Regions from separate parts of the Streptomyces sp. NPDC127114 genome, predicted to be linked through region 2. Evidence: riboswitches for the same ligand, from Rfam matches in the RefSeq annotation. Region 2 holds a riboswitch; each other region holds the start of a gene.

Region 1 (6,877 bases), on a different contig from region 2:
GCCGTGGTTGCGGTCGGTGAGGTCCTTGACGTCGGCGATGCCCTGGAGCTTCTTCGAGCCGACCAGGTCCTTGATCTTGGAGATGACCTTCTCGGGGCCGACGGTGAAGGGCAGCTCGGTGACGACGATGCCCTTGCGGCGCGCCGTCACCGTCTCCACGGTGGCCGTCGCGCGGATCTTGAAGGTGCCGCGGCCCGTCTCGTACGCGTCCTTGATGCCGGACAGGCCGACGATCCGGCCGCCGGTGGGCAGGTCGGGGCCGGGCACGAAGCGCATCAGCGCTTCCAGGTCCGCGTTCGGGTGGCGGATCAGGTGGCGGGCGGCCGCGACGACCTCGGCCAGGTTGTGCGGGGGCATGTTGGTGGCCATGCCGACCGCGATCCCGGAGGCGCCGTTGACCAGCAGGTTCGGGTACGCGGCGGGGAGTGCGACCGGCTCCTGTTCCTGGCCGTCGTAGTTGGGCGCGAAGTCGACGGTGTCCTCGTCGATGGACTCCGTCATCAGCAGCGCGGCCGGCGCCATCCGCGACTCCGTGTACCGCATCGCGGCCGGCGGGTCGTCGTTGCCGAGGGAGCCGAAGTTGCCGTGTCCGTCGACCAGCGGCACGCGCATGGAGAAGGGCTGCGCCATGCGGACCATCGCGTCGTAGATGGACGCGTCGCCGTGCGGGTGCAGCTTGCCCATGACCTCGCCGACGACGCGGGCGCACTTGACGAAGCCCCGGTCGGGCCGCAGGCCCATCTCGTTCATCTGGTAGACGATGCGCCGCTGCACGGGCTTCATGCCGTCGCGGGCGTCGGGCAGCGCGCGCGAGTAGATCACCGAGTACGCGTACTCGAGGAAGGAGCCCTGCATCTCGTCAACGACGTCGATGTCGAGGATTCGCTCCTCGAACGCGTCGTCCGGCGGCGGTGTCTTCGTGCTGCGGCGGGCCATCGCGGCTGCGGCTCCTTCACCAACAAGGTTGATCTGACGCGGACCATTGTGGACCGTGGCACCGACAACGCCGACCGCGACCCGGAAGAGGGACATCGGATGCGGCCGGGAACTTCGCCAGGTGTCGGCGCGCTTGCATACAGTGGCAGGACTTTTCCCGATCGCGATCGAAGGGACATACGCCCATGGGTCACACGGCTGAGGCCGAGGCCGGCTCCGGCGGACTGACAGCGACCGAGCACCGGCTGGCCAACGGCCTGCGCGTGGTGCTCTCGGAGGACCACCTGACCCCGGTCGCGGCGGTCTGCCTCTGGTACGACGTCGGCTCCCGTCACGAGGTCAAGGGCCTCACCGGCCTCGCCCACCTCTTCGAGCACCTGATGTTCCAGGGCTCGAAGCAGGTCCACGGCAACGGCCACTTCGAGCTGGTGCAGGGTGCGGGCGGCTCGCTCAACGGCACGACGAGCTTCGAGCGCACCAACTACTTCGAGACCATGCCGGCGCACCAGCTGGAGCTCGCGCTCTGGCTGGAGGCCGACCGCATGGGCTCGCTGCTCACCGCCCTCGACGACGTCTCCATGGAGAACCAGCGCGACGTCGTCAAGAACGAGCGCCGCCAGCGCTACGACAACGTGCCGTACGGCACCGCCTTCGAGCGCCTCACCGCCCTCGCGTACCCGGAGGGCCACCCGTACCACCACACCCCGATCGGCTCGATGGCCGACCTGGACGCCGCCACCCTGGAAGACGCGCGGAACTTCTTCCGTACGTACTACGCGCCGAACAACGCGGTGCTCTCGGTCGTCGGCGACATCGACCCCGAGCAGACCCTCGCCTGGGTGGAGAAGTACTTCGGCTCCATCCCCGGCCACGACGGCAAGCCCGAGCCGCGCCCCGGCGACCTGCCCGAGACCATCGGCGAACAGCGCCGCGAGGTCATCGAGGAGGAGGTCCCGGCCCGCGCCCTGATGGCCGCCTACCGGCTGCCGCACGACGGCACGCGCGCGTGCGACGCGGCCGACCTGGCCCTGACCGTCCTGGGCGGCGGCGAGTCCTCCCGCCTGCACAACCGGCTGGTCCGCCGCGACCGCACCGCCGTGGCCGCCGGCTTCGGCCTGCTGCGGCTCGCCGGCGCGCCCTCGCTCGGCTGGCTGGACGTCAAGACCTCCGGCGGCGTCGAGGTGCCGCGGATCGAGGCGGCCGTCGACGAGGAGCTCGCCCGGTTCGCCGCCGAGGGGCCCACGCCCGAGGAGATGGAGCGCGCCCAGGCCCAGTTGGAGCGCGAGTGGCTGGACCGGCTCGGCACCGTCGCCGGCCGCGCCGACGAACTGTGCCGGTACGCGGTGCTCTTCGGCGACCCGCAGCTGGCCCTGACCGCCGTCGACCGGGTCCTCGACATCACCGCCGAGGAGGTGCAGGAGGTCGCCAAGGCCCGGCTGCGCCCGGACAACCGCGCCGTCCTGGTCTACGAGCCGGTGGGCGACACCGCCGAGGGGACCGACAGCGACGAGGAAGAGGGAGCGGACCGGTGACCGACGCCGCCACGTCTTTGACCAGCATGACCTTCCACCCGCAGCCCACCCCGGGCGAGGCGAAGCCCTGGGCCTTCCCGGCCCCGGAGCGCGGCGCGCTCGACAACGGTCTGACCGTGCTGCGCTGCCACCGCCCCGGCCAGCAGGTGGTGGCCGTCGAGATCTTCCTCGACGCCCCGCTGGACGCCGAGCCCGAGGGCCTGGACGGCGTCGCCACGATCATGGCCAGGGCCCTGTCCGAGGGCACCGACCAGCACTCGGCCGAGGAGTTCGCCGCCGAGCTGGAGCGCTGCGGCGCCACGCTGGACGCGCACGCCGACCACCCCGGCGTACGGGTCTCGCTCGAGGTGCCGGTCTCCCGGCTGCCCAAGGCGCTCGGCCTGCTCTCGGAGGCCCTGATCGCCCCGGCGTTCGCCGAGACCGAGGTCGAGCGGCTGGTGCGCAACCGGCTGGACGAGATCCCCCACGAGACGGCCAACCCGGCCCGCCGTGCCGCCAAGCAGCTCTCCAAGGAGCTGTTCCCGGCCGCCTCGCGCATGTCCCGGCCGCGCCAGGGCACCGAGGAGACCGTCGCCGCGATCGACGCCGCCGCCGTCCGCGCCTTCTACGACGCGTACGTCCGTCCGGCCGCCGCCACCGCCGTCGTGGTCGGCGACCTGACCGGCGTCGACCTGGACAAGGTCCTCGCCGAGACCCTGGGCGCCTGGAGCGGCAAGCCGGCCGCGCCGCGCCCGATGCCGCCCGTCACGGCCGACGACACGGGCCGCGTCGTCATCGTGGACCGGCCAGGCGCCGTCCAGACGCAGCTGCTCATCGGCCGCGTCGGCGCGGACCGCCACGACCGCGTGTGGGCGGCCCAGGTGCTCGGCACGTACTGCCTCGGCGGCACCCTCACCTCCCGCCTGGACCGCGTCCTGCGCGAGGAGAAGGGCTACACGTACGGCGTGCGGGCCTTCGGCCAGGTGCTGCGCTCCGACGGCGCCGGCAACGGCGCGTCGATGCTCGCCATCAGCGGCTCGGTCGACACCCCTAACACCGGACCGGCACTTGACGACCTGTGGAAGGTGCTGCGCACCCTGGCCGCCGAGGGCCTGACGGACGCGGAGCGCGACGTGGCCGTGCAGAACCTAGTGGGCGTGGCACCGCTGAAGTACGAGACGGCCGCGTCCGTCGCCGGGACGCTGGCCGACCAGGTCGAGCAGCACCTCCCGGACGACTACCAGGCGCAGTTGTACGCGCGGCTCGCCGAGACGGGCACGGTGGAGGCGACCGCGGCCGTGGTCAACGCCTTCCCGGTGGACCGGCTCGTGACGGTCCTGGTCGGCGACGCGGCGCAGATCGCGGAGCCGGTGCGGGCGCTCGGCATCGGTGAAGTGACCGTGGTCAGCGGCTGATTGAGCCGCCGTCACACGGTTTCGAGGACCCTGACGACCTGGTTCGTCAGGGTCCTCCCTTATGTCCGGATTGCTGAGGAGTGTGGTCGTCTGCCCTGTGGCATGTCTTACAAACGTGCGCGTCTGTTTGGCGATTGACAGAAGATCGGCCTAGCGTCGACCCGGCTGTCCGGCCGTTGCACGACGCCGCATCCGCGGCAACGGACAGTCATCGCCGAGTCCCCGCAAGGCGCGAGCCTGGGGAGCCGGGGACCCATGCGCAGTCCCTGGGGTGAATCGGACGCCTTCGCTCAGGCGGAGGGGCCCGTAGGAGACCTTCCTGCTCCGAACCCGTCAGCTAACCCGGTAGGCGAGAGGGAAGGAAAGGATCAGCCACTACATGGCGTTCACCCGTGCCACCGGGAAGCATCGTGGTCCGAGCCGGCTGGCTCGTCGAGGCGCCGGCATCGCCGGCGTGGCGACGCTCGCCACCACCGGCGTGATCGGCACCCTCGCCTCCCCGGCGCTCGCCGCCGACACGGACGACACCTCCCTCGAGGACACCGGCCTCACCCAGGTGATCGCCGAGGACTCCCTCGCCGAGCGCGTCGACGCCCAGGCCGCCGCCCAGGAGAAGGCCGCCGCCGAGGCCGAGGCCCGCGTCAAGGCCGCCGCCGAGGCGAAGCGCAAGGCCGAGGCCCGCGCCAAGGAGATCCGCGAGGCCAAGGAGCGCGCCGCCCGGGAGGCCGAGCGCAAGCGCCTCGCCTCCTTCCAGCTCCCCGTCGCCGGCTCGTACGTGACCACCGGCTACAAGACCGGCGGCTCGCTCTGGTCCTCCGGCAGCCACTCGGGCATCGACTTCCACGCCGCCTACGGCAGCAAGGTCGTCTCCGTCGGCTCCGGCACCGTCGTCGAGGCCGGCTGGGGCGGCGCGTACGGCAACAACATCGTGATCCGGATGAACGACGGCACGTACACCCAGTACGGCCACCTCTCCGCCATCACCGTCCGCGTCGGCCAGAAGGTCACCCCGGGCGAGCAGATAGGCATCTCCGGCTCGTCCGGCAACTCCACCGGCCCGCACCTCCACTTCGAGGCGCGCACCGGTGCGGACTACGGCTCCGACATCAACCCGATCTCCTACCTGCGCGCACGCGGCGTCAACGTCTGACGCGGAGGCATCCGGTACGGGCGTCCGGCACGGGCGTCCGGCACGGGCGTCCGAGGCGCGAATCCCGCGCGGTCCGGCGCGCGCATCCCGCACGAAAGCCCCGGCTCGAAACGAGCCGGGGCTTTTTGCGTTCTTTGTCACCGGGCGGCATCGGAAATTCCGTCGTCCTGCAATAGAGTCGCCGGACAGGCGCCGCCCGACGGGGGTTTAGCGCGGACGAATTCGGAGGTCGGACATGCGCATTCCCGCGCACTCGGTATGCACGGCGATCCGGGACGACATCGTCTCCGGGGTGTACGCGCGGGGCGCCAGACTGACCGAGGAACAGCTCGCCCGCCGCTACGGCGTCTCCCGCGTCCCGGTCCGCGAGGCGCTGCGCACCCTGGAGTCGGAAGGCTTCGTCGTGAGCCGCCGGCACGCCGGCGCGCATGTCGCCGAGCCCACCGTGCAGGAGGCCGCCGACCTGCTCGACATGCGCTGCCTGCTGGAGCCGCTGGGTGCGGCCCGGGCCGCACAGCGCCGCACCGACGCCCACCTCAAGGTGCTGAGGGGCCTGGTCAGACTCGGGCAGGAGCGGGCCCGGAGCGGCCGCGGCGAGGACCTGACGGCGCTCGGCGGCTGGTTCCACGAGACCCTCGCCCAGGCCTCGGGCAGTCCGCCGCTCACGACACTGCTCACCCAGCTGCGGCACAAGATCGCCTGGATGTACGCGCTCGACCCGGCCGAGCGGCCCGCGGAGTCCTGGGCCGAGCACGGGGCCATCGTGGACGCCGTCGCCCGCCGCGACGCGGAACGGGCCCGGGCGCTGACCGCGCTGCACGTGGAGCGCGCGGCCCCGCTGTACCGGCTGAAACAGGCGGACCGGTCACGTGTGAGGGTTTCGCAACATGCCGTAAACAGTTCGGGACCGCAGAATTAACGCGAGGGTCGTATACAAAGAGCCGGGAATTATTGCCCGCTGTTCCGTGCTGCCCTGAAGGGAATTCCACGGCGCTCCGCTCCGATGCCATGACTTCCGAGCGGGTGGCAATACCTATTGCTGAATTCCCGTCGACCGGAAGCGCGCCACGGGAAAGGAAAACGGCCGTGCCTGCCGGAGAACCGGAGGACACGGCCGCTTCGCGATCCGTCGTCGGGGAGGTGACGGGTCAGACGGTCTCGGGAAGCTCCTCGAGACCCTCGGCCACCAGCTTCGCCAGGCGGTCGAGCGCGGCCTCGGCGCCGTCGGCGTCCGAGGCGAGCACGATCTCCTCGCCGCCCTGGGCGCCCAGGCCGAGCACCGCGAGCATGGACGCGGCGTTGACCGGGTTGCCTTCGGCCTTGGCGATCGTCACGGGGACGCCGGCGGCCGTGGCGGCACGGACGAAGATGGAGGCGGGGCGGGCGTGCAGGCCCTCGGCCCAGCCGACGTTGACGCGGCGCTCAGCCATGGTGGTTGCCCTTCAACTTTCAGCGGTTGTCTAGACCAGTCTCTCACGGGTGACGACATGCTCGTACCGACCTTCGGCCCGGGGCCGGCGGCCGATCGGCCCTCCCTACCTTGCACGGCGTGAACCTCGGGCGCGAGCGGTGCGCCGGTGCCGCGCGGGACCGTGCCCCGCACGGCCGGTGCCACTGTCGTACCCCGGCCGTACGCCGCGCGGGACCGTGCCCCGCACGGCCGGTGCCACTGTCGTACCCCGGCCGTACGCTTGCCCCATGCAGAGCGCGTCGGAACAGTCGGGGGAGCCGGAGCACGCCTATCCCGACCACTGGGAAGCGGACGTGGTCCTCCGGGACGGCGGCACCGCGCGCATCAGGCCCATCACCGCCGACGACGCCGAGCGCCTGGTCAGCTTCTACGAGCAGGTGTCGGACGAGTCGAA
Region 2 (6,877 bases):
CGTGGCGCGCTCGGTGAAGAAGATGCGGGGCTATCTCGCCGAGCTCATCCACAAGAAGCGGGAAGAGCCCGGCGACGACCTGATCTCCGGGCTGATCCGCGCCTCCGACCACGGCGAGCACCTCACCGAGAACGAGGCCGCCGCCATGGCGTTCATCCTCCTCTTCGCCGGGTTCGAGACCACCGTCAACCTCATCGGCAACGGGGTGTACGCGCTGCTGCGCAACCCCGGGGAGCGGGCCCGGCTCCAGGACTCGCTGGCGGCCGGGGAGACCGGGCTCCTGGAGACCGGCGTCGAGGAGCTGCTGCGGTACGACGGGCCGGTGGAGCTCGCGACCTGGCGCTTCGCGACCGAGGCGCTGACCGTCGGCGGGCAGGAGATCCCGGCCGGCGATCCGGTGCTCGTGGTGCTCGCCGCGGCGGACCGGGATCCGGCGCGGTTCGACGGGCCGGACACCCTGGACCTCGCGCGGCGGGACAACCAGCACCTCGGGTACGGGCACGGCATCCACTACTGCCTGGGAGCGCCGTTGGCGCGCCTGGAGGGGCAGACCGCGCTCGCGACGCTCCTGACCCGCCTGCCCGATCTGCGACTTGGCGCCGATCCGGCGGAACTGCGCTGGCGCGGCGGGCTCATCATGCGCGGACTTCGCACGCTTCCGGTCGAATTCTCCCCCGCCCGCTGACTGACATCTCGTCAATACTGTGATGTTTACGTGATCTGCGCTGCATCAGCTTGTGACTCACGTTCGAATGCCGCTACTTTCACCCGCAGTCTCAGCTGTCACGCGAAAGGGCATTCCGCATGCGCTCCGGAAACGGACGACACCGCAGACCCCGCCAGGCCCCCGCCATCGTCGTCGCCGCGGGTGTGACCGGCTCGGCCCTGGCGTTGCCGCTGCTCGCCACGGGTTCCGCATCCGCCGCCGACGCCGCCACGTGGGACCGCGTCGCCGAGTGCGAGTCGGGCGGGGCCTGGAGCGCCAACTTCGGCAACGGGCTCTACGGCGGGCTCCAGTTCACCCAGGAGAGCTGGGAGCGCCACGGCGGCCTCGCCTACGCGCCGAGCGCGGACCTCGCGAGCCGCGCCCAGCAGATCGCCGTCGCGGACAAGGCGCTCGCGGCCGGCGACAACCAGTGGGCCACCTGCGCCCCGATCGCCGGACTGACCAACGACGGCAAGGCGCCCGGCGTCGACCCGGGTCCCGGCACGCCCGTCGAGGAGTCCACGGGCCCCCGCCCCGAGTCGAACCGCACCGACGGCCTGCCCGCCGGCTCCGCCGGGACCACTCCGGAGCCCTCGGCCTCGACCACCGCTCCGGCGACGCCCGCCACCCCGACGAGCCCGGCGTCCGGCACTCCCTCGACCGGCACCACGCCCGCGACTCCCGCGACGCCCGGTACGCCCGTAACGCCGGGAACGTCCGACCCGTCGGTTACGCCGGGTACCTCGGGAACGCCGGACGCGACCACCGCTCCCGGCACCGGCAAGCACCGGGGTGACGCCGCGACAGAAGAACCGGGCATGACGGACACCACGCCTGAATCCGGACGTCACGCGGCCCCGGATCCGACCGCGGCCGACAAGGCCGGTGAGAGCGCCGAGGGTTCGGTAGATGCCGACAAGACGGACAAGGCGGACGAATACACCGTCAAGCCGGGTGACAGCCTGTCGGGCATTGCGCAGGAGAACGGCCTCGACGGCGGCTGGGCCGCCCTCTACGACGCCAACAAGCAGACGGTCGGATCCGACCCCGACCTCATCATTCCTGGTCAGAGCCTTGAGTTGGAGCTCGACGAGCTCGTGGGCAAGGGGTAGTTCGCGGCTTAATGTCCGTTCTGCGTAAGTGAGACATGGGTCTCTCTTCTCGAACTGGCGTGTCGCGACCGCAAAGTTTGCCGGCGTCGCCCCTCACCTGCGTAAACACCTCCTGACGGGGTGCAAGTAGGGGCGATTTTCCCGGGTTGATGCCCTTTGAACTTCTCCCGGGTGTGTGTCTACGGTCGTGACCGCTCGCCACCGCGGGCCCCGCCGACCGGTACGCCGAATCCTGCCGCCGGACGGAGGGAACAGTCGTCGCGCAAGCGCCGAAGGCAGGAGCGGGGGACCCAAGGTAAGTGCCGGCCCCGGCCGTTGAGACAGACGGCCGACGACCGGCTTGGGGTGAAGCCGCGTGCTAGGACACGCGGCCGGGCAACTCACTCGCCCGAACCCGACAGCTCACCTCGCAGGCGTCGGTGAGGAGAACTTCCATGCTGCTTTCCGGCAAGGGCAAACACCGCCGTTCCTCCAAGGCCACCCGCGCCATCGCGCTCGCCGGTGCCGCCGGCGTCGCCGTCGCGGCCCCGCTGATGGCCGCCGGCACCGCCTCGGCCGCCACGGCCTCCGAGTGGGACGCCGTCGCCCAGTGCGAGTCCGGCGGCAACTGGTCCATCAACACCGGCAACGGCTACTACGGCGGCCTGCAGTTCTCGGCCTCCACCTGGGCCGCGTACGGCGGCACCGCCTACGCCTCCACCGCCGACCAGGCCTCCAAGTCGCAGCAGATCGCCATCGCCGAGAAGGTCCTCGCGGGCCAGGGCAAGGGTGCCTGGCCGAGCTGTGGCGTGGGCCTCTCCGGCGCCACGTACACCGGCGGTTCCGCCGAGAGCACCACCACCGCTCCGCAGCGCTCCACCGAGCAGCCGACGACCCGCAGCGAGCAGCGCCAGGCCCCGAAGCAGTCCGCCCCCAAGCAGACCGCTCCGAGGAAGGCCGACGCCAAGAAGACCGTCACCACGCCGACCGGCAAGAAGGTCAAGAAGGGTGACGGCGAGTACAAGGTCGTCGCCGGCGACACCCTCAGCAAGATCGCCCAGGCGCACGGCGTCAAGGGCGGCTGGGCCAGGCTCTTCGAGCTGAACAAGGACGTCGTCGAGGACGCCGACCTGATCTACCCGGGCCAGCAGCTCCACCTCAAGTGAGCCTGCCGACCCTCCCGCGGTGAGTGACCACCCCGGTCCGGAGTGCCCTTCCCCCGTGCGCTCCGGGCCGGGGTTTCCTCTGCCCCGCACCCTACTCGTGAGTAGGTAAGAGGTCTTTCGCCCACAGATGCATGCCCTTGGGTCCTTTTTCGTCCCAGGGGGCGGGCGCCCGGCTGGCCGGAGCCCCCGAGCCGGTTAGGCTCGTGTCGCAAGGCGTACGAGTCCTTGCCGCATGCGTCACAACCAGCGTCACATCCCAGAAGGAGATGCTCGTGCCGTCCATCGACGTCGTCGTAGCCCGGGAAATCCTGGACTCCCGAGGCAACCCCACGGTCGAGGTCGAGGTCGGCCTCGACGACGGCAGCACCGGCCGTGCTGCCGTCCCGTCCGGTGCCTCCACCGGTGCGTTCGAGGCCCTCGAGCTCCGCGACGGTGACCCCAACCGTTACCAGGGCAAGGGCGTGGAGAAGGCCGTTCTCGCCGTCATCGAGCAGATCGGCCCGGAGCTCGTCGGCTACGACGCCACCGAGCAGCGCCTGATCGACCAGGCGATGTTCGACCTGGACGCCACCCCGGACAAGTCCTCGCTCGGCGCCAACGCCATCCTCGGCGTCTCCCTCGCCGTCGCGCACGCCGCCTCCGAGGCCTCCGACCTGCCGCTGTTCCGCTACCTCGGCGGCCCGAACGCGCACCTGCTGCCCGTTCCGATGATGAACATCCTGAACGGCGGCTCGCACGCCGACTCCAACGTGGACATCCAGGAGTTCATGATCGCGCCGATCGGCGCGGAGTCCTTCTCCGAGGCCCTGCGCTGGGGCACCGAGGTCTACCACACCCTCAAGTCCGTCCTGAAGACCAAGGGCCTGTCCACCGGCCTCGGCGACGAGGGCGGCTTCGCCCCGAACCTGGGCTCCAACCGCGAGGCCCTCGACCTCATCCTCGAGGCCATCAAGCAGGCCGGCTACGTGCCCGGCAAGGACATCGCGCTCGCGCTCGACGTCGCCGCCTCCGAGTTCTACAAGGACGGCTCGTACGAGTTCGAGGGCAAGTCCCGCTCGGCCGCCGAGATGACCGAGTACTACGAGGAGCTCGTCTCCGCGTACCCGCTGGTCTCCATCGAGGACCCGCTGTTCGAGGACGACTGGGCCGGCTGGAAGACCATCACCGAGAAGCTCGGCTCCAAGGTCCAGCTCGTCGGCGACGACCTCTTCGTCACCAACCCGGAGCGCCTCGCCCGCGGCATCGAGGAGGGCTCCGCCAACGCCCTCCTGGTCAAGGTCAACCAGATCGGCTCGCTGACCGAGACCCTGGACGCCGTCGAGCTCGCCCAGCGCAACGGCTTCAAGTGCATGATGTCCCACCGCTCCGGCGAGACCGAGGACGTCACCATCGCCGACCTGGCCGTCGCCACCAACTGCGGCCAGATCAAGACCGGCGCCCCGGCCCGCTCCGAGCGCGTCGCCAAGTACAACCAGCTGCTGCGCATCGAGGAGATCCTCGACGACGCCGCGGTGTACGCGGGTCGCTCCGCCTTCCCGCGCTTCAAGGGCTGACCTGCCCTGACGACGTAGCTACGGGCTTTGCATCCGAAGAATCAAACAGGTAGCAAAGGCGTAGCGAAGCGAAGCGTCCCCGCACTCGGTCCCGTACCGTGTGCGGGGACGCACGTGTGATCAGGGGAGGCACTGGACATGGCCGTGAAGGACCGGGACCGGTTCTCGACCGCGACCCGGATCAGGCTGCTCGGCGAGCAGACCGCCGCCCGTGTCTACCGCTCCCAGACCCGCCGCCAGGCCCGCCGTTCCCGGCTCACCGGCCGCGCGGCCTTCCTCGCGCTCGTCGTCTGCTCGCTCGTGGTGGCCCTCGCCTACCCCATGCGGCAGTACGTCTCCCAGCAGGGCGAGATCGCCGAGCAGGAGCGCAAGGCCGCCGAGGCGGCGAAGCGGGTCGAGGAGCTGCGGGACGAGAAGGCCCGCCTCCAGGACCCCGCCTACGTCCGCCGGCTCGCCCGCGAGCACCTGCACTACGTGATGCCCGGCGAGACCGGCTTCACCGTGAACGACCCCGAGGCCGAGCAGCGGCCCCGCACCGAGCAGGGCGCGTCGGACCGGCCGTGGTACGACAACCTGTGGGACGGCGTGGACCGCGCCGACCGTCCTTGACCCCTCCACTTCCTCAGCAAGGCAGACATGGAAACGCCCCCTCCGCAGACCGAACGCACCGAGCCCACCGCCGCGGACGTCGCCGCGTTCGAGGCGCAGCTCGGCCGGCCGCCGCGTGGCCTGCGCGCCATCGCGCACCGCTGCCCGTGCGGCAACCCGGACGTCGTCGAGACCGCGCCCCGGCTCCCCGACGGCACGCCGTTCCCGACCACGTACTACCTGACCTGCCCGCGCGCCGCCTCCGCGATCGGCACGCTGGAGGCCAACGGGGTCATGAAGGAGATGCAGGCCCGGCTCGCCACCGACCCGGAGCTCGCCGCGGCCTACCGGGCCGCGCACGAGGACTACATCGCGCGCCGCGACGCCATCGAGGTCCTGGAGGGCTTCCCGAGCGCCGGCGGCATGCCCGACCGGGTCAAGTGCCTGCACGTGCTCGTCGGCCACTCGCTGGCCGCGGGCCCGGGCGTGAACCCGTTCGGCGACGAGGCGCTGGCGATGCTGCCGGAGTGGTGGGCGAAGGGCCCCTGCGTGACGCCGTGCGCGGACGAGGACGAGGAGCAGAAGTGACCCGGGTCGCCGGAATCGACTGCGGTACGAACTCCATCCGCCTCCTCGTCGCCGACGTGCACCCGGAGACCGGCGAACTCGTCGAGCTCGACCGGCGGATGACGATCGTGCGGCTCGGCCAGGGTGTGGACAGGACCGGCCGGCTCGCGCCGGAGGCCCTGGAGCGGACCTTCGCCGCCTGCCGCGCGTACGCGGAGGTCATCGAGGAGCTGGGGGCGCACCGGCTGCGCTTCGTCGCCACCTCCGCCTCCCGCGACGCCGAGAACCGCGACGACTTCGTCAACGGGGTCGTCGGGATCCTGGGCGTCGAGCCCGAGGTCATCACCGGCGACCAGGAGGCCGAGTTCTCCTTCACCGGCGCCACCGGCGAGCTGCACGGCGACGACCGCCGTCTGGTCGTGGACATCGGCGGCGGCTCGACCGAGTTCGTGGTCGGCAACAAGCACGTCGAGGCCGCCCGCTCCGTCGACATCGGCTGCGTACGGCTCACCGAGCGGCACGTCCGGCACGACCCGCCGACCGCCGAGGAGATCGCCGCGATCCGCGCCGACGTCCGGGCGGCGATGGACCTGGCCGCCGAGACCGTGCCGATCGCCGAGGCCGAGACCCTGGTGGGTCTGGCCGGCTCGGTCACCACGGTCGCCGCGATCGCGCTGGGTCTGGACGAGTACGACTCCACGAGGATCCACCACGCGCGGATCTCCCGTGCGAAGGTCGACGAGGTGGTGTCCCGGCTGCTCGCGTCCACGCACGACGAGCGCGCCGCGATCCCGGTGATCCACCCCGGCCGGGTCGACGTGATCATCGCCGGAGCCCTGGTCCTGGCCGAGATCATGGAGCGCACCGGCGCTGCCGAGGTCGTGGTCAGCGAGCACGACATCCTCGATGGGATCGCCCTATCCGTCGCATAGCGGGCGCCTATGAGCCCCTGTGAACGGCGGCGGACGGGGGCGCGTCGAAAAGGTTCGTGAAGTTCTTCACAAGAGAAAGGGCCCTGATGGCGCCCGCGGAGGGTCGTTGGTCCCTCCGAGGGGCTCCTCAGGGCCCTTTCGCAGGTGTGGAGGCCCATTCGCTCGATGTTTCCATCGTGTGAACGCGCCCTGCGGTTCAGCGTTAAGGAAGGCTCTCCAGGCCAGTTCACAAGGGGTGAACAACGCTCTCCCCCGCCCGGTGGTTCCTTTGCTG
Region 3 (6,877 bases), on a different contig from region 2:
GTCTCCGGGAACAACGGGTGAGCCGGTCATGACGGACGGCTCCGGCACCGGCACTTTCGACCTGCGGGCACTGCTCGCCGAGCGCGGCGGCGAGCGCTACGAGCTGCACGCCCGCCACCTCAACCACCAGCTCCCGCGGATGCTCCACACCATCGGCTTCGACAGGGTCTACGTGCGGGCCGAGGGCGCCCACTTCTGGGACGCCGACGGCAACGACCACCTCGACATGCTCGCCGGCTTCGGCGTCATGGGCCTCGGCCGGCACCACCCCGTCGTCCGGCAGGCCCTGCACGACGTCCTCGACGCCCAGCTCGCCGACCTCACCCGCTTCGACTGCCAGCCGCTGCCCGGACTCCTCGCCGAGAAGCTCCTCGCACACAGCCCGCACCTCGACCGGGTCTTCTTCGGCAACAGCGGCACGGAGGCCGTCGAGACCGCGCTCAAGTTCGCCCGGTACGCCACGGGCCGGGCGAGGATCGTCTACTGCTCCCACGCCTTCCACGGCCTGACCACGGGCTCGCTGTCCGTCAACGGAGAGAGCGGCTTCCGGGACGGCTTCGGCCCGCTCCTTCCCGACACGGCGATCGAGCTCGGCGACCTCGACGCCCTGGAGCGGGAGCTGCGCAAGGGCGACGTGGCCGGCTTCGTCGTCGAGCCGATCCAGGGCAAGGGCGTCCACGAGGCCCCGCCGGGCTTCCTGCGGGCCGCCCAGGAGCTCCTGCACCGGCACGGGGCCCTGCTGATCGCGGACGAGGTGCAGACGGGCCTCGGCAGGACCGGCGACTTCTACGCCTACCAGCACGAGGACGGCGTCGAGCCCGACCTGGTCTGCGTCGCCAAGGCGCTCTCCGGCGGCTACGTGCCGGTCGGCGCCACCCTCGGCAAGGACTGGATCTTCAAGAAGGTCTATTCGTCGATGGACCGGGTCCTGGTCCACTCGGCGAGTTTCGGATCCAACGCGCAGGCCATGGCGGCCGGGCTCGCGGTGCTCTCGGTGATGGAGTCCGAGGGCACGGTGGCGCACGTCCGCCGGGTCGGCGACCTGCTCGCGACCCGGCTGCGCGAGCTCGTACCGCGCTACGAGCTCCTCAAGGAGATCCGCGGCCGGGGCCTGATGATCGGCATCGAGTTCGGCCGGCCGTCCTCGCTGGGCCTGCGCAGCCGCTGGACGATGCTCCAGGCGGCCCGCAAGGGGCTCTTCGCCCAGATGGTCGTGGTGCCGCTGCTGCAGCGGCACCACATCCTGACGCAGGTGTCCGGGGACCATCTGGAGGTGATCAAGCTGATCCCGCCGCTGGTCGTCGACGAGGCGGACGTCGACCGCTTCGTGACCGCCTTCACGGCCGTGATGGACGACGCGCACGGCGGCGGCGGACTGATGTGGGACTTCGGGAAGACGCTGGTCAAGCAGGCGGTCGCCCAGCGCTGACCGGAACCGGCCCAGGGTCTTTGCCTCTGGGGCAAGAAAGTTGCCCCAGAGGAAAGATCCTGGCGGAATGGAGGCATGGACCACGTCCCCGGGACGCCGCTCCCGGCCCCCGCCTCCTCCGACGTCCTGCCGGACGTCGCCCCCCAGCTGCGCGGACTGCGCCGCCGGCGCGGGCTCACCCTGGAGGCCGCCGCCCAGCGGGCCGGCCTCTCCCCGGCGCACCTCTCGCGCCTGGAGACGGGCAACAGGCAGCCCTCGCTGCCCATGCTGCTCGCGCTCGCCCGCATCTACGGTACGACGGTCTCCGAGCTCCTCGGCGAGGTCCCGCCCGAACGCGACCCGGTGATCCGGGGCGGGAAGGCCGAGGCCGTCGAGGCCGACGGCTGGATCTACCGCCCCGCCGGAGGCGCGGGCCGCGCCATGCAGGCGCTGCGCGTCCACGTGCCGTACGCCACCAGCGCCGACATCGTGCGTGTCCACCCCGGCGAGGAGTGGATCCACGTCCTCGACGGCCGGGTCAGGCTCGCGCTCGGCGACGCCGTGCACGTCCTCGACCCGGGGGACAGCGCGCACTTCGACTCGCTCACCCCGCACCGCATCGGCGCCGCCACCCGCGGCGGCGCCGAGCTGCTGTTCGTCCACACGCTGATGCAGAGCCCCGCCGCCGAGCTGTGCCTCGGCGACGGCACTCCGCACCGCCGCTGACCCTCAGAGAGGATCGACATGTCCGACAAATCCGTACCGGTCACCGGCGAGGAGCGCGGTGGCGGCAAGTTCCCCAAGGGTCTGGTGCTCCGGCTCTTCGCCTACCTGGTCGCCGGCCACCTCTTCGCCGCGTTCCTCTACCTGCTGTTCGCCCTGGGCGCGCAGAACCAGTAGGGGAACCTCCTCAGGGGGCTACGCGCCCGCGAGCAGCCGCTCGCGCAGCCGCTCGCGGGTCTCCGGGGCGAGCCTCAGGCCCTCCGCCAGATAGGTGTCGACGGAGCCCCAGGTCTCCTCGATGGCGTCGAAGGCGGCCCGCAGATACTCCACCCGCGCGTCGAAGAGCGGGCTCAGCAGCTCCATCACCTCGGGCGACATCGCGTCCGGAGCGGTGGAGCTGCGCTGTACCTTGTAGCGGCGGTGCGGGGCGTTGGACTTCAGGTAGTCCTCCTCGATCGCCTCGCGCTCCACGCCGACCGCGAGCAGCGAGATCGCGATCGCCAGCCCGGCCCGGTCCTTGCCGGCCGCGCAGTGCATCAGGGCGGGGACGCTGTCCTCGGCCATCGCGTGCAGGATCCGGCTGTGCTCGGCGGTCTTCCCGACGACCATCTTCCGGTATGAATCGGACATCCGGGCGGCGGCCCTGCCGTCGCCGAGCAGCTCGCGGAGCTGGACCACGTCCCCGTTGCGGACCAGCTTCCAGAACTCCTTGCCGTCGGCGGGGTCGCTCAGGGGTATGTTCACGTTCCGCACGCCGGGGAGGTCGACGTCCGGGCCCTCGATGCTGCGGTCGGCCTCGTTGCGGAAGTCGAAGACGGTGTGGAGGTCCAGGGTGGCGAGGAACTCCGCGTCCTCGGTCGTGGCGTGCGCCAGGTGGCCGCTGCGGAAGAGCCGCCCGGGGCGCACGGACAGGCCGTCCACGGTCGGCAGTCCGCCCAGGTCGCGGAAGTTGCGTACGCCGGTGAGCTCGGGCTCGGTCGTCGCTTGCGTCACGGTTGCTCCTGCTCTCGAGATCGGTTCCTGGGGCAATCATCATGGCTGGAACGCTCCGCACACACCCCATCGGGATGGAATGCGTGATCTGTCCGAATTGACTGATTGGACATAAGGCGCCCTGGTTGCAGGGGAGATGGGCTCCGGGGCGTGAGGAGCGTCATACACGTGACGGACCGTGGCTGATCGACTTTTTCAAATTCCCTTGGGCAAAGGGAAATCGAGGGGGCGTCATCGACGGAGGGTGACCGGAATTCCGGCCGGAATTCACGCGGCAGACGAATCCGTGGAACCTATGGCTTGTTCCTGTCGTCTCCGCTCGTCTAGCGTCGCGCTCACTCCGGACGGACCGCCTAATCCTGCCGCCGACCGGAATCCGCACCCACCCGTACACGGCAGGAGCGGGGGACCCAGGTAAGACGCCGATCCCTCGAAAGGACGGCTCGGGGTGAAGCCGCGCGACCACGCGGCCGGACATCTCCAGTCCGAACCCGACAGCTCACCTCGCAGGCGACGGAGAGGAATTCGCCATGCCCGCGAAGGGTAAGCACCGCCGCCCCAAGGCCAACCCGATCACCCGCGGGTTCGTGGCCGCCGGCACCGGAGGCGCCGTCGTCGCCCTCCCGCTGATCGGCGCCACCGGCGCGCACGCCGCCGAGCAGGCCGCCCCCGCCCACCCGCAGCAGGCCGTCGCCGCCGCTGCCCCCGCCGTCGCGACCCCCGCCAAGGCCCCGGCCAAGGCGAAGACGTACACCGTCGTGCGCGGCGACTACCTGTCGAAGATCGCCACCGAGCACCACCTCGCCGGCGGCTGGCAGAAGCTCTACCGCGACAACCGCCAGGTCGTCGGCGACAACCCCTCGCTGATCCTCCCCGGCATGAAGCTGACCCTCGGCGCCAAGAACACCGCCAAGGCCACGCCCGCTCCCAAGGCCGCCGCGCCGAAGGCCGCCGCCCCCAAGAGCTCCGCCAAGAACGGCGACGACGCGCCCACCCGCGCCTCCCGCGGCAGCGAGCGCGCCTCGGCCCCGGCCGCCGTCTTTTCCTCGGACTCGGCGTCCTCCTCCTCGTCGTCCTCGTCCGCCGGCTCCTCGTCGGCCGGTGCGGCCAGCTCCTCCGGCTGGGTCGCCCCCGTCGGCGGCGGCATCTCCACCCCGTACCGGGCCTCCGGCTCGATGTGGTCCTCCGGCTACCACACCGGTGTCGACTTCATCGCCTCCTCCGGCACCTCCGTCCGCGCGGTCGGCCCCGGCACCGTCTACTCCGCCGGCTGGAGCGGCGCCTACGGCAACGAGGTCGTCATCCAGCACGCGGACGGCACGTACTCCCAGTACGCCCACCTCTCCTCGCTGTCCGTCTCCGCCGGCCAGTCCGTGAGCGGCGGCCAGCAGATCGGCCTGTCCGGCTCGACCGGCAACTCCACCGGCCCGCACCTCCACTTCGAGATCCGCACCGGCCCGAGCTACGGCTCCGACATCGACCCGCTGGCCTACCTGCGCCAGCACGGCGTGGGCATCTGACCTCACGTCAGCATCCTGGCGTCACCTGACGGCGCCCCCGGAGGCCCGGCACACCCGTGCCGGGCCTCCGGCGTATTCCGGCTTGGTGGAATCTTTATCGGTGGCATATGTCACCCACCGTCAACCCCTCCTTACGGTCGCGTAGGTCACAACCCGAGGGGAAAGATGTGCTCCCGTGGCAGACGATTCGAGATCAACAGACAAGAACGCATTCGGGTCGTACGCGGCGATCGGTGACAGCTTCACCGAGGGCGTCGGAGACCCCGGGCCCGACGGGACGTTCGTCGGCTGGGCGGACCGGTTCGCGGTCCTGCTGGCCGACGAACTGCCGGAGCACGAGGACTTCCGGTACGCCAATCTCGCCGTACGGGGGCGCCTTCTCGACCAGATCGTCATGGAGCAGGTCCCGCGGGCGAAGGAACTCGCCCCGGACCTCGTGACCTTCTGCGCGGGCGGAAACGACATCATCCGCCCCGGCACCGACCCGGACGACGTCGCCGAGCGCTTCGAGCGCGCGGTGGCCGACCTCACCTCCGCCGTCGGCACCGTCATGGTGACCACCGGCTTCGACACGCGCGACGTGCCCCTCCTCAAGCACCTGAGGGGCAAGATCGCCACGTACAACGGGCACGTCCGGGCCATCGCCGACCGGTACGGCTGCCCCGTGCTCGACCTGTGGTCGCTGAAGTCCGTCCAGGACCGCCGCGCCTGGGACGAGGACCGGCTCCACCTGTCGCCCGAGGGCCACACCCGGGTCGCGCTGCGCGCCGCCCAGGTCCTCGGCAGGCGCGTACCGGCCGACCCGGAGCAGCCGTGGCCTCCGCAGCCGCCGCGCGGCACCCTGGAGGTCCGCAAGGACGACATCCACTGGGCCAGGGAGTACCTGGTGCCGTGGATCGGGCGCCGGCTGCGCGGCGAGAGCTCCGGCGACCACGTCGAGGCCAAGCGCCCTGACCTCATGCCCCTCTAGCGGGCAGGTCCGGGATTCGGGTCGAGGACGCGCTTGCGCGTTCACGCGGTAGAGGAGGCCGAGGGCGGCAGTCCGGCCCTCGGCCTCCTCTGCTGGGCGGGCGCGGGCCAGGGAGGGGCTGACGGCCGGGCGAGGAGCCGGGCCGGGGGGCGGGGCTGACGGTCGCGGTGTGCGTGTCCGGTCCAAAATGTGATGACTTGTCTGGTAATCATCATGCGTGTACGTCCGTCGCATCCTCACGGCTCTTCTGCTCGCCACGGCCGCGCTGTTCGCCACGGTCCCTCCGGCGGCCGGAGCGGACACGGGCCTGGGGGGCGGCACGGCCGCCGGAGGGCACACCGCCTCCGCGCCGCGTGCCGCGGCCCCCGCCTCCTTCACCATCGCCGGCCTCGACCTCCACGACGCCCAGATCGCCAGGTTCGGCGACACCTACTACATGTACGGCTCGATGTACGGCTGCGGCTTCGAGTGGTACGTCAAGCCGACGCCCTGGTGCGGCTTCGGCGTCTCCACGGCGTCCAGGCCGCAAGGGCCGTGGACCCCGCCCAGGCTGCTGTTCGACCCGACGACCGTCGACCCCTGGACCGACAACTCCTGGCAGGACACCTGCGGCGCCTCCGGGCAGGGCTGCTTCAACCCGCGGATGATCCGCCGCACCGGCTGGGGCCGCGACGACGGGGCCTTCGTCCTCTGGTTCAACAGCCCCCGGCACTACTCCCTCGACGGGACCCATGCCTACAACGCGATGGGCTGCGCCTCCGCCGCGGGACCGTGCGGGCCCGCACCCGTCACCGACGGCTTCTACCGCAAGCCCACGCTCTCCGTCTGCAAGGGCAACGGCGACTTCGGCATCATCGACTCCGGCACCCCGGGCGGCCATCCCGCGATCGTCTGCACCCTCCCGGGCAGCGCACAGCTCAACATCGAGGAGCTCGACGCGTGGGGGAGCGGCGGCACCGGCGTCGGCGTGCGCAAGGTCGCCGGGCTCAAGAAGATCGAGGGGCCGGGAGGCTACTGGGACCCGGTGCAGCGACTCTACGTGCTCACCTACGCCGATCCCGCCTGCGGCTACTGCACCGGCACCCCGATCGGCTACGCCACCGCGCCCTCGCTCTACTCCGGCTGGGCCGCGCCCGACAACCTCGGCTGGAACGCGCCCGCGTTCGGGCGGCGCATCTTCAACGGCAACAGCTGCGGCGGACAGCCGCGGACCGTGACCGTCCTCGACGGGCAGCCGTGGCAGATCATCGACCTGTGGCTCGG

What was found. A riboswitch is a leader RNA that binds a small molecule or an ion and turns the genes downstream of it on or off. The one in region 2 is predicted to bind cyclic di-AMP.
Region 1: linked by a shared signal. The riboswitch ahead of ACFVGS_RS25920 (M23 family metallopeptidase) and the one ahead of ACFVGS_RS08065 (transglycosylase family protein) in region 2 are both predicted to bind cyclic di-AMP.
Region 3: linked by a shared signal. The riboswitch ahead of ACFVGS_RS19490 (peptidoglycan DD-metalloendopeptidase family protein) and the one ahead of ACFVGS_RS08065 (transglycosylase family protein) in region 2 are both predicted to bind cyclic di-AMP.

What each region holds. Positions count from the first base shown of each region.
Region 1 covers NZ_JBHXTJ010000029.1:23,498-30,374, reverse strand. The annotation lists gene ACFVGS_RS25935 (DNA topoisomerase (ATP-hydrolyzing) subunit A) at 1-936, opposite strand, end outside; gene ACFVGS_RS25930 (M16 family metallopeptidase) at 1,122-2,468, shown strand; gene ACFVGS_RS25925 (M16 family metallopeptidase) at 2,495-3,862, shown strand; cyclic di-AMP (ydaO/yuaA leader) riboswitch at 4,065-4,229, shown strand; gene ACFVGS_RS25920 (M23 family metallopeptidase) at 4,242-5,012, shown strand; gene ACFVGS_RS25915 (GntR family transcriptional regulator) at 5,248-5,931, shown strand; gene ACFVGS_RS25910 (HPr family phosphocarrier protein) at 6,161-6,442, opposite strand; gene ACFVGS_RS25905 (GNAT family N-acetyltransferase) at 6,711-6,877, shown strand, end outside.
Region 2 covers NZ_JBHXTJ010000005.1:258,490-265,366, forward strand. The annotation lists gene ACFVGS_RS08055 (cytochrome P450) at 1-685, shown strand, start outside; gene ACFVGS_RS08060 (transglycosylase family protein) at 805-1,818, shown strand; cyclic di-AMP (ydaO/yuaA leader) riboswitch at 2,076-2,249, shown strand; gene ACFVGS_RS08065 (transglycosylase family protein) at 2,253-2,963, shown strand; gene eno (phosphopyruvate hydratase) at 3,230-4,516, shown strand; gene ACFVGS_RS08075 (septum formation initiator family protein) at 4,655-5,125, shown strand; gene ACFVGS_RS08080 (DUF501 domain-containing protein) at 5,153-5,692, shown strand; gene ACFVGS_RS08085 (exopolyphosphatase) at 5,689-6,603, shown strand.
Region 3 covers NZ_JBHXTJ010000017.1:143,347-150,223, reverse strand. The annotation lists gene hpnH (adenosyl-hopene transferase HpnH) at 1-21, shown strand, start outside; gene ACFVGS_RS19510 (aspartate aminotransferase family protein) at 29-1,429, shown strand; gene ACFVGS_RS19505 (helix-turn-helix domain-containing protein) at 1,505-2,134, shown strand; gene ACFVGS_RS19500 (DUF6126 family protein) at 2,153-2,308, shown strand; gene ACFVGS_RS19495 (tyrosine-protein phosphatase) at 2,327-3,124, opposite strand; cyclic di-AMP (ydaO/yuaA leader) riboswitch at 3,498-3,650, shown strand; gene ACFVGS_RS19490 (peptidoglycan DD-metalloendopeptidase family protein) at 3,655-4,644, shown strand; gene ACFVGS_RS19485 (SGNH/GDSL hydrolase family protein) at 4,820-5,614, shown strand; gene ACFVGS_RS19480 (hypothetical protein) at 5,832-6,877, shown strand, end outside.